3 regions of the Rheinheimera sp. MMS21-TC3 genome follow, and region 1 is predicted to be linked to each of the others. Evidence: predicted binding sites of a transcription regulator. Region 1 holds the regulator's gene; each other region holds the start of a gene.
What was found. The regulator FNR, encoded in region 1, switches genes on or off when oxygen is low (the NO sensors DNR and NnrR bind a similar motif). The targets are predictions, from matches to a motif close to TTGATNTANATCAA.

Region 2: the regulator FNR is predicted to act here: its motif matches at 1,596-1,609, upstream of RDV63_RS06395 (HAMP domain-containing protein).
Region 3: the regulator FNR is predicted to act here: its motif matches at 2,686-2,699, upstream of RDV63_RS11930 (putative zinc-binding protein).

Annotation. Positions count from the first base shown of each region.
Region 1 is NZ_CP135084.1:1,685,088-1,689,306, forward strand. Features, by position in the region: gene RDV63_RS08390 (DUF2987 domain-containing protein) at 1-6, shown strand, start outside; gene ttcA (tRNA 2-thiocytidine(32) synthetase TtcA) at 73-993, opposite strand; gene uspE (universal stress protein UspE) at 1,081-2,013, opposite strand; gene fnr (fumarate/nitrate reduction transcriptional regulator Fnr) at 2,110-2,823, opposite strand; gene RDV63_RS08410 (sulfite exporter TauE/SafE family protein) at 2,858-3,532, opposite strand; gene ccoS (cbb3-type cytochrome oxidase assembly protein CcoS) at 3,532-3,741, opposite strand; gene RDV63_RS08420 (heavy metal translocating P-type ATPase) at 3,738-4,219, opposite strand, start outside.
Region 2 is NZ_CP135084.1:1,273,691-1,277,909, forward strand. Features, by position in the region: gene RDV63_RS06390 (nitrate reductase subunit alpha) at 1-1,515, opposite strand, end outside; gene RDV63_RS06395 (HAMP domain-containing protein) at 1,857-3,644, shown strand; gene RDV63_RS06400 (MFS transporter) at 3,731-4,219, opposite strand, start outside.
Region 3 is NZ_CP135084.1:2,441,082-2,445,300, reverse strand. Features, by position in the region: gene norR (nitric oxide reductase transcriptional regulator NorR) at 1-1,043, shown strand, start outside; gene RDV63_RS11940 (YbaN family protein) at 1,043-1,453, shown strand; gene moeB (molybdopterin-synthase adenylyltransferase MoeB) at 1,437-2,216, shown strand; gene RDV63_RS11930 (putative zinc-binding protein) at 2,233-2,613, opposite strand; gene RDV63_RS11925 (NnrS family protein) at 2,775-3,977, opposite strand; gene RDV63_RS11920 (MFS transporter) at 3,980-4,219, opposite strand, start outside.

The sequences.
Region 1 (4,219 bases):
CAATAGTTAAAGTCAATATATAGCCAGTAAAAGGACTCTTTACTGGCTGAATACTTAAGTTAAGCGGTTGTATTAGTTTAAAGCTATATACTGTATATCTGAGACAGGCTCTGCGTCATCATTAGCTTCAAAACCAACTGGAATGGCAGAGATACTTGGCTTATCAAAAGCGATATCGCCCTCACTAATAGCGGTTTCTTTACTTAAATTAGCAAAATCAAATAAATTTCTATCCACCATGTGAGATGGCACTATGTTCTGCATAGATTGAAACATAGTTTCAATTCTGCCCGGAAAGCGCTTATCCCAATCTGTCAGCATCTCTTTTACCACTTGGCGCTGTAAGCCATCTTGCGAACCACATAAGTTACACGGAATAATAGGGAAAGCTTTAGCTATTGAATATTTCTCTATATCTTTTTCTTTACAATAAACTAAGGGTCTAATAACCACATGTTCGCCATTATCGCTAACCAGCTTAGGAGGCATAGACTTCATTTTGCCGCCAAAAAACATATTTAAAAATAGGGTTTCTAAAACGTCATCGCGGTGATGGCCTAAGGCAATTTTGGTTGCGCCTAATTCTTTAGCTGTACGGTATAAAATACCGCGGCGTAAGCGTGAACATAATGAACAGGTTGTTTTACCTTCCGCAACTTTATCCTTAACAATTGAATAAGTGTCTTCGTTAACAATAAGGTATTCAACTCCTAACTCGCTTAGATAATTAGGTAATACCTCTTCCGGAAAACCAGGTTGCTTTTGATCTAAGTTGACAGCAATGATGCTAAATTGAATTGGTGCAGACTTTTGCAGGTTAAGTAAAATATCTAACATAGTGTAAGAGTCTTTACCACCAGACAGGCAAACCATGACCTTATCGCCATCTTCAATCATATTAAAGTCGGCAATCGCTTGGCCTATATTACGCCGTAAGCGCTTATGTAACTTATTAAAACTATATTGTGCTTTGGTTTGCGCTGCGTGAGTCATAATTGTCAACCTAAATCTAAAATGGCGCACATTATAACTAAGGCAACGCAAATACCAAAGTATCCCAGCATTAAAACAGGGTTAAGTTTAGCTTTTCTGTAGTGGGCTAATAAAATCAGCTGGTTTTACTGCAAGAACATCACAGTCTAACTGGTCAATAACATGCTCTGCTGTGTTGCCAATAATTGCCGCTGAAAGACCAGTACGACCTATAGTGCCAATAACCACCATCAGGGCATCATACTCTTTAACAATATTAGGAATGGCATCCTCTGGCATGCCTTCAATTACATGGCATTGTTCAGCTGGTATATCAAATTGCTGGGCTAGTTTAGCGACAGAGTCAATGTGATGTTGCTTCATAGACTGACTGTATTCTTGTGGATTAAATTCGGGTATTTCAATGGCAATATTAACGGGAGTACCAGGGAAGGCATTAACCAAATGCACTTTAGCATCAAGCAGCTTTGCCACTTTAACCGCTTTACTAATAATACGTTGGTCAAGATTAAAGTGATGCTCCTGCTCGCTACCGGCGTGTACAGCCGCAATAATATTGCGGCGTTTAGGCCACTCATATTCTTTAATTAGTAATACAGGGCAGGGGCACTTGCGCAAGATATGCCAGTCAGTTGGCGTGAAAATCATCGACTTCAACACATCATGGTCATGGGTTCCTTTAACCACTAAATCAATTTGTTGCTCAATAGCGGCATGGACTATAGCTTCAAAAGGGCGATTATGCCAAACCACTAAAATTTCTATATCTAAATTATCGGTATTTTGCTTATTAATTAATTGCTTTATCCAATCTTCTCTATCAGTAATGACGGCTTGGCGCATAGCTTCACGCTCTGTACCAGATAGCATAGTTGTCAATTCATAAGAAAAGTCATATACCGCTAAGAACACTGTTAAGCGACAAGCTTGAAGCTTAGCAAGTTGTATTGCGCGATTAAGCGCTTTTTGTTGCTCAGCGGCAGGATCTAACACTACTAACACTTTGCTATAAGCTGACATCTTTGACTCCTAATCATAAAACACCTAATAGTATTTACTTTTAGTATAGCCACTCGTGTTACTTTTGCTGGTAAAAAAAATTGATATTAAGCTAAATTAGCACCGTGCAGATAAGGATGCCAGCTCGGTTAACTGGTTGAGATTAATAATTTTAATTAATTTACCGTCAACAGCGATAAGTTGTTCTTTATTTAACTTACTTAATAAACGACTAACTGTTTCTACGGTTAAGCCTAAGTAGTTGCCTATATCACTGCGGGTCATGGTTAGCCTAAACTCTGTACCAGCAAAACCTCGACTAGCATAACGTTGCGATAGTTGTTTAATAAAGCTTGCGAGCTTTTGTTCAGCAGACTTATGATTTAACAACAGCATCATTTGTTGATCTGCTTGAATATCTTGGCTCATCAAGCGCATCATTTGTTGTCTAAGCCTAGGAAGTTGGCCTAATAATACATCTAGATTAGTGAGAGGGATCTCGCATACCATAGCTGTTTCTAAGGCTTCTGCATAACTTGGATGATGTTGGCTATTAAAAGCATCAAAGCCAAGAATATCACCAGGTAAATGAAAGCCCGTAATTTGTTGTTCACCTTGATTGGTTAGGGTAAAAGTTTTAAACGTACCAGAACGTACAGCAAATAAGGATTTTTGTGGCATACCTGCTTCAAATAGCATATTGCCTTTATGAAATGGTTTTTTGCGTTGAATAATATCGTCAAGTTGGCTCATTTCAATTTCATTTAATGAAAAGGGTAAACATAACTGACTAAAACCACAGTCCTGACACTTTAATACAGACTTTTGCATGCTAGCCCCTTAGAAATTCACCTAGGTTATAAGACTAAATAAATAGACGTGCCGCTGCAAGCCATATTGTATAAACACCATAACAGGCTAATATAAATGCTGTTATGTATCTTAGGGTTAAATTGTTTTTTATCTGAGTTAACTTTTGTGCAGCAATACCTGAGAGTAAGATAGCCGGTAGAGTGCCTAAACCAAAAGCAAACATCACCATAGCTCCCGAGCTAGCACTACCGCTTACTAAGCTCCAACTTAAGGCACTATAAACTAAGCCACATGGTAGCCAGCCCCAACATAAACCATATAAATAAGCTTTTTTAGTCGAGTCTAAGGGTAAACAATGTTTAGTAAGAGGTTGAATATGGCGCCAGATCCCTTGGCCTAGTTGTTCTAATTTAAGCAAGCCAAACCAAAGTTTACTGATGTAAAGTGCCATAGCAATTAATAAGCAACCTGCTATTAAGCGCAACCATAACATAGAGCCACCAGCAACTTGCATAGCACTAGCGCCAAAATAACCAACAGCAGCGCCAAATAAGCTATAAGTAGACAGCCGGCCCAAACTCAATATAAATTGTAACCAAAGCCTTCGTTTCAGATTTGCGTTTGGCATTGCTAGTTGTAAGGCGGCGACTATACCACCGCACATGACTAAACAGTGGCCACTGCCTATAAAGCCGATTGCTATAGCCGCAATCAGATCACTATTCATTAATTATTCGACTGCTTGTTATTAGCAGTGCTCTTAGTAGCGGTATTGTTTTTGGGTTTTATGTCTGCGTTGTTATCATCAAATAAGATACTAAAACCTTGTTTTTCAAGATCATCAAATTGGCCTTTACGTACTGCCCAAAAAAATACCGTTAAACCAAACACAACAAAAACAATGGCAATTGGAATTAAAATGTAAATTACATTCATTTTTTTAATAGCCTTAAAGAGTTTGATACAACTAACAATGAGCTAAAGGACATACCTAGTACTGCGATATAGGGTGAAACAAAGCCGGCAACAGCTAAGGGTATTATAATGAAATTATAGCCAACAGCCCACGCAAGGTTTTGTTTAATTCGCCGTTTAGCAATAGTACTGCCCGTTAATAAAGTCGATAACAAACTAAGATCGGGTTTTAATAATACCACATCTGCTTGGTTTTTAGATAAGTCTGTGCCGGACTCTAGTGCAACAGAAACATGAGCGGCATGAAAAGCGGGGCTGTCATTAACACCATCACCTAACATCATAACCTTATGGCCTTGGGTAACTAAATTTTGAATTTCTGACACCTTTTGTTCAGGTGAGCAGCCTTTAAACATGAGGTCAAAACCCAGTTGTTGTTGTAATTGTTCGGCTTGGCTAGAACTATCACCGGTTAACATAATTAATTGATAATTATCTG
Region 2 (4,219 bases), 410 kb from region 1:
TGGTGTGTTAGGAATGTCGTCTAAGTAACTAGTGGCACGGTTAGGATCGTTAACACCGTTATCAACACCATAATGGGCTAACATTAAGTCGTATACAGTAGCGACTAATGCTGTGCTGCCATCAGCAAGCTGAACTCGCTTAGCTGGTACTTTACGCATTTGCACATCGTCATGAGAAGTGTGTTGGAAGTACTTATATTCGTGTGGTGCGCCACCAAAATACGGGAAACCAACATCGGCAAATTCATCACAATTATCTTTTAATGATAAATGTAATTCTACTTCGCCGTCTTTGTCTTCTTGTTGTAAGTTCCACTTACCTTTTTGGCCCCAACGATAACCAATAGAGCCGTTCGGGCTGGTTAAGTTACCCTCTTTATTAATACCGATGGTTTTCCAATCAGGGTTGTTTTCTTCACCTAAGTTATCCACTAAATCGGCAGCACGTAAGAAGCGACCTTGCGATAAATGCCCCTCAGACTGCTCTAACATAACTAACATAGGCATATCGGTATAACGACGGACATAGTCAGTAAAGTAAGAGCTTGGGTTTTTAACGTGGAATTCAGTTAAAATAACATGGCCAAATGCCATGGCTAAAGCCGCATCTGTACCTTGACGAGGTGCTAACCAGGTATCACCAAATTTTGACGCTTCAGAGTAATCAGGGGTAATTACGCAAGTTTTTGTGCCTTTATAGCGAACTTCAGTTAAAAAGTGCGCATCAGGCGTACGTGTTTGCGGTACGTTTGAACCCCAAACAATAATGTAATTAGAGTTATACCAGTCAGCTGATTCAGGTACGTCAGTTTGCTCGCCCCATACTTGTGGTGAGGCAGGTGGTAAGTCACAGTACCAATCGTAGAAGCTTAAACAGTTGCCGCCCATTAATGATAAATAACGCGCACCTGCAGCATAAGACACCATAGACATAGCAGGAATAGGTGAGAAGCCGGTTACACGGTCTGGGCCATATTCTTTAGTGGTATAAACGTTTGCAGCTGCGATAAGCTCATTAACTTCATCCCAGCTGGCACGAACAAAGCCACCTAAACCACGGCGTTCTTTATAGCTTTTCGCTTTTACTGGGTCGGTAACAATAGAGGCCCAAGCCGCCACAGGATCTTTATGAATAGCTTTAGCTTCGCGCCATAACTTCATTAAATGCTTACGCATTTTTGGATATTTTAAGCGGTTAGCGCTGTAAATATACCAAGAGTAACTAGCACCACGCGGACAGCCACGCGGTTCATGGTTAGGTAAGTCTGGGCGAGTACGTGGGTAGTCAGTTTGCTGCATTTCCCAGGTTACTAGGCCATCTTTAACGTAAATTTTCCAGCTACATGAGCCTGTACAGTTAACGCCGTGCGTTGAGCGAACAACTTTATCGTGCTGCCAGCGTTGGCGATAACCCTGTTCCCAGGTTCTGTCTTCATTAGTTGTAATGCCGTGGCCATCGGCGAAGGGCTCTTTGCGCGTTTTAAAAAAGCGCAATTTGTCTAGAAGGTGGCTCATGGTTAACTCCTGGTCTTATCTTGCATATAGGCGATCTTTGTTTTGATATGGTTACTATAGAAATTACTACAGAATAATGCTTGATATAGATCAAGACGGCTAGTTGCCTAAGTTGTTGTTTAAATTCAAAAATACCTACAAGTAGGTAGTGCCTAATTGTGCTAAAAGCTTGAAAATACAGGGGTGTTGGTGATAGTGACAGATTAGGTTATGCTTTATTTACCTCAGCTAACGCAAAAGGGGTAGCTCGAATTTTCTGGGCTATTTATCAGCTTTGCTGATTAGAATTAATATAAATTTGCTTGCGGATGGCCAAATAGCAAAAGCATTTAGGAGAAGCAATGCAAAAGTTTTCTATAGTGGCTCGGATTAGTGTTGCTTTAGCCTGCATAGTGTCATTAGCTATTGCCACTATTTTAGTGTCTTATTGGCTGTCAGATAAACTGGATAGCCATGCCCAAGCTATTAATACGGCTGGCTCATTACGAATGCAAACTTACCGTTTAGGCTGGTTAACGGTTGAGCCAAATAATCCGCAACTTGAAGCGGCGATTGAAAATATCCAGTTAAGTTGGCACAACGCGATTTTTAAACGAGTGATTCAAGATAACGCTGAAATTACCCCGCTGTATAATCAAGCAGAGCAGCAATGGCAGCAGTTATTACCGGTATTAAGTCAGCTTAATTATAGCGATTTAACTATGCAGCTTGAGCAACACATTAAACAGTTAAACGAATTAGTGCTGGCGATACAGCATGATGCCGAGCATAAAGTGAAAACCTTACGCTCTGTTCAATTAATTGCGTTGCTTTTAACGGTTATGTTGGCGTTAATAATTACTCATTGGTTAAAAGTGAAGGTTGAGCAGCCATTAATAGAATTAACGCGGGCGGCAAGACGAATTGGTCATGGCGATTTTACGGTTAGAGTTAGGCCTCAACAGCCGGATGAATTAGGGTTACTGGCTGAAACTTTTAATAAAATGAATGATGCTATTGGCCATATGTATGGCAACTTAGAGCAACGAGTTGATAAACAAACTAAAAAATTACAACATCAAAATACCCGATTAAATTTTTTATATACCATTTCACGGCGCATGAGTGAAAGTGTGCCGCAACATAAAGATTTTCAACAAGTAATAGATGCACTAAAAAGCATAACTCAGTTAGATAATATCGAATTATGCTTAGTTACCGAGCAAGGACAGCAGCCTTATTTTCAGGTGCAGCCTGGTGCTAATGAAATTGATCCTTGTCAGGAGTTAGACTGCAGTGATTGTTTATCAACTAAAACGATTAAAAACTGCGATAACTTATTAATTTATAATTATCCGTTAAACCGAGACAAGCGTAATTTTGGTGTTTTAGTTGCCCGTAAAGAAAGTAATCATGCGTTAGAGCAATGGCAGCAGGACTTATTAAACTCGGTAGCAGATTTAATGGCTATAGCATTAAGCTTAAAGACCGAAGAAGAGCAAATTAGGCGCCTAGCCTTAATGCAAGAGCGAACGGTAATTGCCCGTGAGCTGCATGACTCGCTTGCCCAAGCGCTGTCATATTTAAAAATTCAAGTCGCGCGGTTAAATAAAGCGTTAGTTAAACAAGATCAAGCAACGATAGATGACGTTAAAATTGAACTAAAACAAGGATTAGATTCTGCTTATCGGCAGTTACGTGAATTACTGACAACCTTTAGGTTAAAAATTGATGGCACTGGCTTATTAGATGCGTTGCACACTACAGTTAAGCAGTTGATGGAGCAATCATCATTACTAATTAAATTAGATTATCAATTAGTTAGTGTGCCCTTAGCGCCAAATGAAGAGGTGCATCTATTACAAATAATCCGTGAGGCCAGCCAAAACGCCATTCATCATAGCCAAGGTAGCTTATTGCAAATTACTTTATTACAACAAAGCGACAAGTCTATTTACTTAGCTATAGAGGATGATGGGGTAGGCATAGATAGCTCACCCGAAAAACTAAATCATTATGGCTTAGCTATTATGCAAGAGCGAGGCAAGCACCTAGGTGGTGAATTAACGATTAAACGCCGAGAGAAAGGCGGAACCGGCGTTTATTTTAGCTTTGTGCCCAGTTATTGGCAGGAGCAAAATGTAAGTTAAACAAAACGGCGCTTTGATTTTATAAACAGAGCGCCGTTTTAGTTTCTGGCTGAAAATATTCGCTTTTTATATAAGATAGCTAATGACTAAGGATTATAAAACTCGCCATTTTTACGTAGGTAATAAAACCAGTTAACTAACAGACATAAACCATAGAAGATAGCAAAACCTATCATGGCATATTCAGGAGTAGTGGCTTTTATCTGCTCGCCTAATACTTGTGGAATATAAAAAGCACCATAAGCGGCTACTGCTGATGTCCAGCCTAATACAGGGCCCGCTTGTTCTTTAGGAAACACGACAGCAATAGTTTTAAAGGTTGAGCCATTTCCAATACCACTGGCGGCAAATAAGCCTAAAAATATTAAGAAGAATGGCACAAAGTATTGCTCTGGCGTTTCAGATTGATAAGCCAATTTCATGTAGTAACCGGCACCTAAGGCACAGGCAATCATAATTGCTGAACAAATTTGCGTTACTAAAGCACCACCTAGCTTATCTGCAATCCAGCCACCAACAGGGCGAATCAAGGCTCCAATAAAGGGGGCAATCCAAGCATAAGTTAAGGCACTTGG
Region 3 (4,219 bases), 760 kb from region 1:
AAGCCAATAGAGCGCTGCGAACAACGCATCAGGCAAATGAGCCAGTATTCACAGCCAATGATCAGCAATATGAACTCATTGGCCAAAGTAAGCCGCTACAGCAAGTACTGCAAGAGTTAGCAATAGTCGCAAATTCAGACTTGCCGGTTTTATTATTAGGTGAAACTGGGGTAGGTAAAGAGCTATTTGCTAGGCAGTTACATCGTAGCTCTAACCGAGCGAATAAGCCGTTAATATATTTAAATTGTGCGGCTTTACCGGAAAGCTTGGCAGAAAGCGAGTTATTTGGCCACACTAAAGGGGCTTTTTCAGGTGCCAATAGCGAACGTGCTGGCCGCTTTGAAGCTGCCGATGGCGGCACCTTATTTTTAGATGAAGTAGGGGAGTTACCCTTAGCTGTGCAAGCTAAATTATTGCGAGTATTACAAAACGGTGAAATTCAACGTTTAGGCTCAGATGAATCAAGAACCGTCAATGTACGCTTAGTTGCCGCAACCAATCGAGATTTAAAGCAGCAAGTAAAAAGCGGTGAATTCAGAGCTGATTTATATCATAGGTTGTCGGTTTATCCGTTACCTATACCGCCATTAAGAGAACGCAGAGACGATATACCTTTACTCGCAGGACACTTTTTAGAGTTAAATAGTCGTCGCTTAGGCTTGCGTGCTTTACGTTTAGAGCCACAAGCTGAGCTAGCATTATTAAGTTATAACTGGCCGGGTAATGTGCGCGAGCTAGAGCATGTTATTAGCCGCGCTGCAATTAAAGCGCTAAGTCATGGTGCTTCACGTAATGATATTGTCACTATTGCTTCTGAGTTATTAGATATAGAAGCCAGCTCAGCGTTAATGGGTGAACATGAGTTAATTCATAAACAAGTCGTGGCAGGTGTGTCATTAAAGCAAGCAGTTAATCAATTACAACGCCAGATGATAGAGCAAGCCTTAGTTAACTCTGCAGGTAGTTGGTCACAGGCAGCACGGCAGCTAGAAATAGATGCCAGTAATCTGCATAAGTTAGCCCAACGTTTAGGAATGAAATAATGTTGCGCTTTATGGGAGTGCTGTTTTGGCGTTTTTTGGCCATTATCAGCTTATTATTAGGCCTAATAGGTATGGTATTGCCGGTGATGCCTACAGTGCCATTTATATTAGTCAGTGCTTGGGCGGGCGGTAAAGGCTGGCCGGCATTAGAGCGCTGGTTATTAGCTCAGCCTCATCTTGGGCCTGCCATAATAAAGTGGCGTCAATACGGTATAGTGCCCAGAAAAGCTAAATACTTATCTATAGGTATGATGTCTATAAGTGGCATTGTATTACAATTTTCAGCGGCTATTTTCTGGGTAAAAATAGCTGTACCTTTAATTATGTTAACCGTCGCTATTTGGATCTGGCTGCGACCAGAGCAGATACCTGAGCAACTGGCAGAGAAAAACAATGACAACGCCTCTTAACAAAAAAGAACTAAAGCAAATAACCCCTGAACAAGCTATGCGCTATAGTCGTCATCTTATGCTGCCGGCCATGGACTTTCGCGGTCAAGAAGCTTTATTAGCCAGCAAAGTACTGGTTATCGGCATGGGTGGCTTAGGCTGTGCGGCGGCCCCTTACTTAGTTGCTAGCGGCGTTGGTGCTATTACTTTGGTGGATGATGACAGTATTGATAGCAGCAATTTACAGCGGCAAATTTTGTATCGTGAAACGGATATTGGTTTAGCTAAAGTACAGCAAGCAGCAACCCAGCTGAGACAGTTAAATAGTGAAATACAAATTGATACTCTGACGCAGCGTTTAACGGCAGAAGATTTAGCCCAACTGATCCCGCAGTATTCATTAGTATTAGATTGCACCGATAACTTAAGTACTCGTAACGCCATTAATGCTGGCTGCGTTAAGGCAAAGGTGCCCTTGGTATCTGGTGCGGCTATTCGTTTTGAAGGTCAAGTGGCCAGCTTTAGCATGCAGGGCGATCAAGCCTGTTACCATTGTTTAAGCCAGCTATTTGGCGAGCAGCAATTAAGTTGCATGGAAGCCGGCATTTTATCGCCTGTAGTTGGCATTGTCGGCACTATGCAAGCGCTTGAAGCGGTGAAAATTTTAGCCAAAGTGGGCCAGCCTTTATTTGGTAAACTGCAGTTATTTGATGCTATGTATAGCCAATGGCAGCAGTTTACTTTAACTAAAGATCCGCATTGCTTGGTCTGCTCTTTGCTTTAAGGCTGGTCATGGGGTGTTAATCGCTTGTCGCTAGCCCTAAGTGTTTGGTACGTACCAGCTGCATTAATTTATAAGCATCGTTTAGGTTGCAGCTTTCATGTTCGCGTTTTTTATAGCCAAGTGACGTTAACTCTAAATGCCAAGTGGGTACCACATCAACAGTGGCTAAGGTTTGCTTTACACAATTAAGCGCACAACCATCTACGGCTAAAATAGGCCGGCCAGATTTAGCCACTTTAACCAACTGCTTCACTTTACCGCCAACACCAGCAATGCAAGACATTTGGGCAGAACCTTCTCTGTCTAGCACTACGGCTAAATCATTGGCTAGTTGCGCAACATTAGAACAGCCTGAGCAGGCGTAAACTAAAGGTTTATCTTTATAATTTGTGGTCATTGGCTTGGCTCCTATAAGGTTACAACAAAGTAAGTTGTAACCTTAAGTCTAGAGCGCAATTAAAATATCGATTTGATATATATCAAACTACAGTTAGGCAAGCGCCGATCTACCCCTAAAGAGTAAATCGGCTTGGAGTTGTATTGTAGCAAAATGCCTTATTAACCTGGGCGACCATCTGGACGCGGGGTAGTTAATACTGGGAAGTAGACAATAACATAGAGCAAATAAGCGACACACCAAGCAGCCACACCCAACATTAACCAATGTGTTGTTTCAAGCGGCCAAATTGAGATCAGCAGTGTTCTACTGACTGCCGCAGCAATAACTAAAATAAAGGCAACGGACATTATGGCTTTGGGTTTTAATACTCGGCCACTATGACCTAAAGAAACGCGTGCCATCATACTTAAGATCATAGAGCCCATAGCCCCAGCAGTTAAAGCATGTAAAGCAACACTATTAGTAATGGGCAAACCGGCGTAACGGGCGCTATATAAGGCTAAGCCGATTGGAATAAACCAATAGGCAATATGCAATGACCATAATAAAGGCACTTTAGCGGTGATCCATATTTTCCAGCGCGCGCAGCGAATAGCAATGGCTAAGGCGCTAACAGCAAATAAGGCACTCATAGCATAAGTAGGAATATAACTTGTTAAGGTAAAAAAGTGGACGATAAATATTAACCAAAGTGAGCCTAAAGCAATACGATCTAACCAGACTATAGGCTCGGCTTTTTTAGTTTGAGTGCCGTTAGCAGTAAACATAGGCAATACTCTGCCACCGACTATGGTCATTAATAAAGTGACTAACCAAACCGCATTTTGACTGCCCAGCTGCTGTAAATCATAGCGATGATAAGCAACACCTATGTACATTAATAAGTTACATATAGTCAGTAGCGCTAACACAGGAATAAAAAACAAATTGCGCTGTTGGCCGGTTTGAATAAGCGGTTTGGCTAATAAAAAAGCACAAACAGGTAAAAAACTAAGATCAATAGCTGCGACTAATACTAAGGGTAAAGACTGGCCAAATAATAAGACTAAGCGGCCGGCTAACCATAATAAGGTAATAAACAATAAGGTTTTGCCATGAGGGGCGCGCAGGCCAGTCCAGTTTTGCACTGCGGTTAATAAAAAACCAATAATAATAGCTACAACAAAGCCAAAGATCATTTCGTGTTTATGCCAAAATAACACATCAGCAAAGGGGGCTAGGTGAATATGACCCGCTAAGACAAGCCCCCACAGCAACATAGCAATAACGCTAAAAGCCCCACCTAATAAAAACATGGGTCTAAATGCTTGCCGTAGTAACGGCGTCAGTTTTTGCTCTGTAGCCAGATCACTAATTTGCATTTTTATTCATCCTGTAAAAAGTTATTTTCACGCGCTAATTGTAGTCGCTGCTGAAATTGTGCTGCTTGGTTTGCAAAAAACATTGTCACCATACACAGTGCAAGCACACCATATAAAATCATAAAGCAGCCAGTAACAATGCCTAGTACATCTTGAGCTACACCAAATAAAATTGGCAAGGTACAACCGCCCAAAGCACCAATAGCGGCAACAAAGCCCCCCGCTGCGCCCATTTGGGTTGG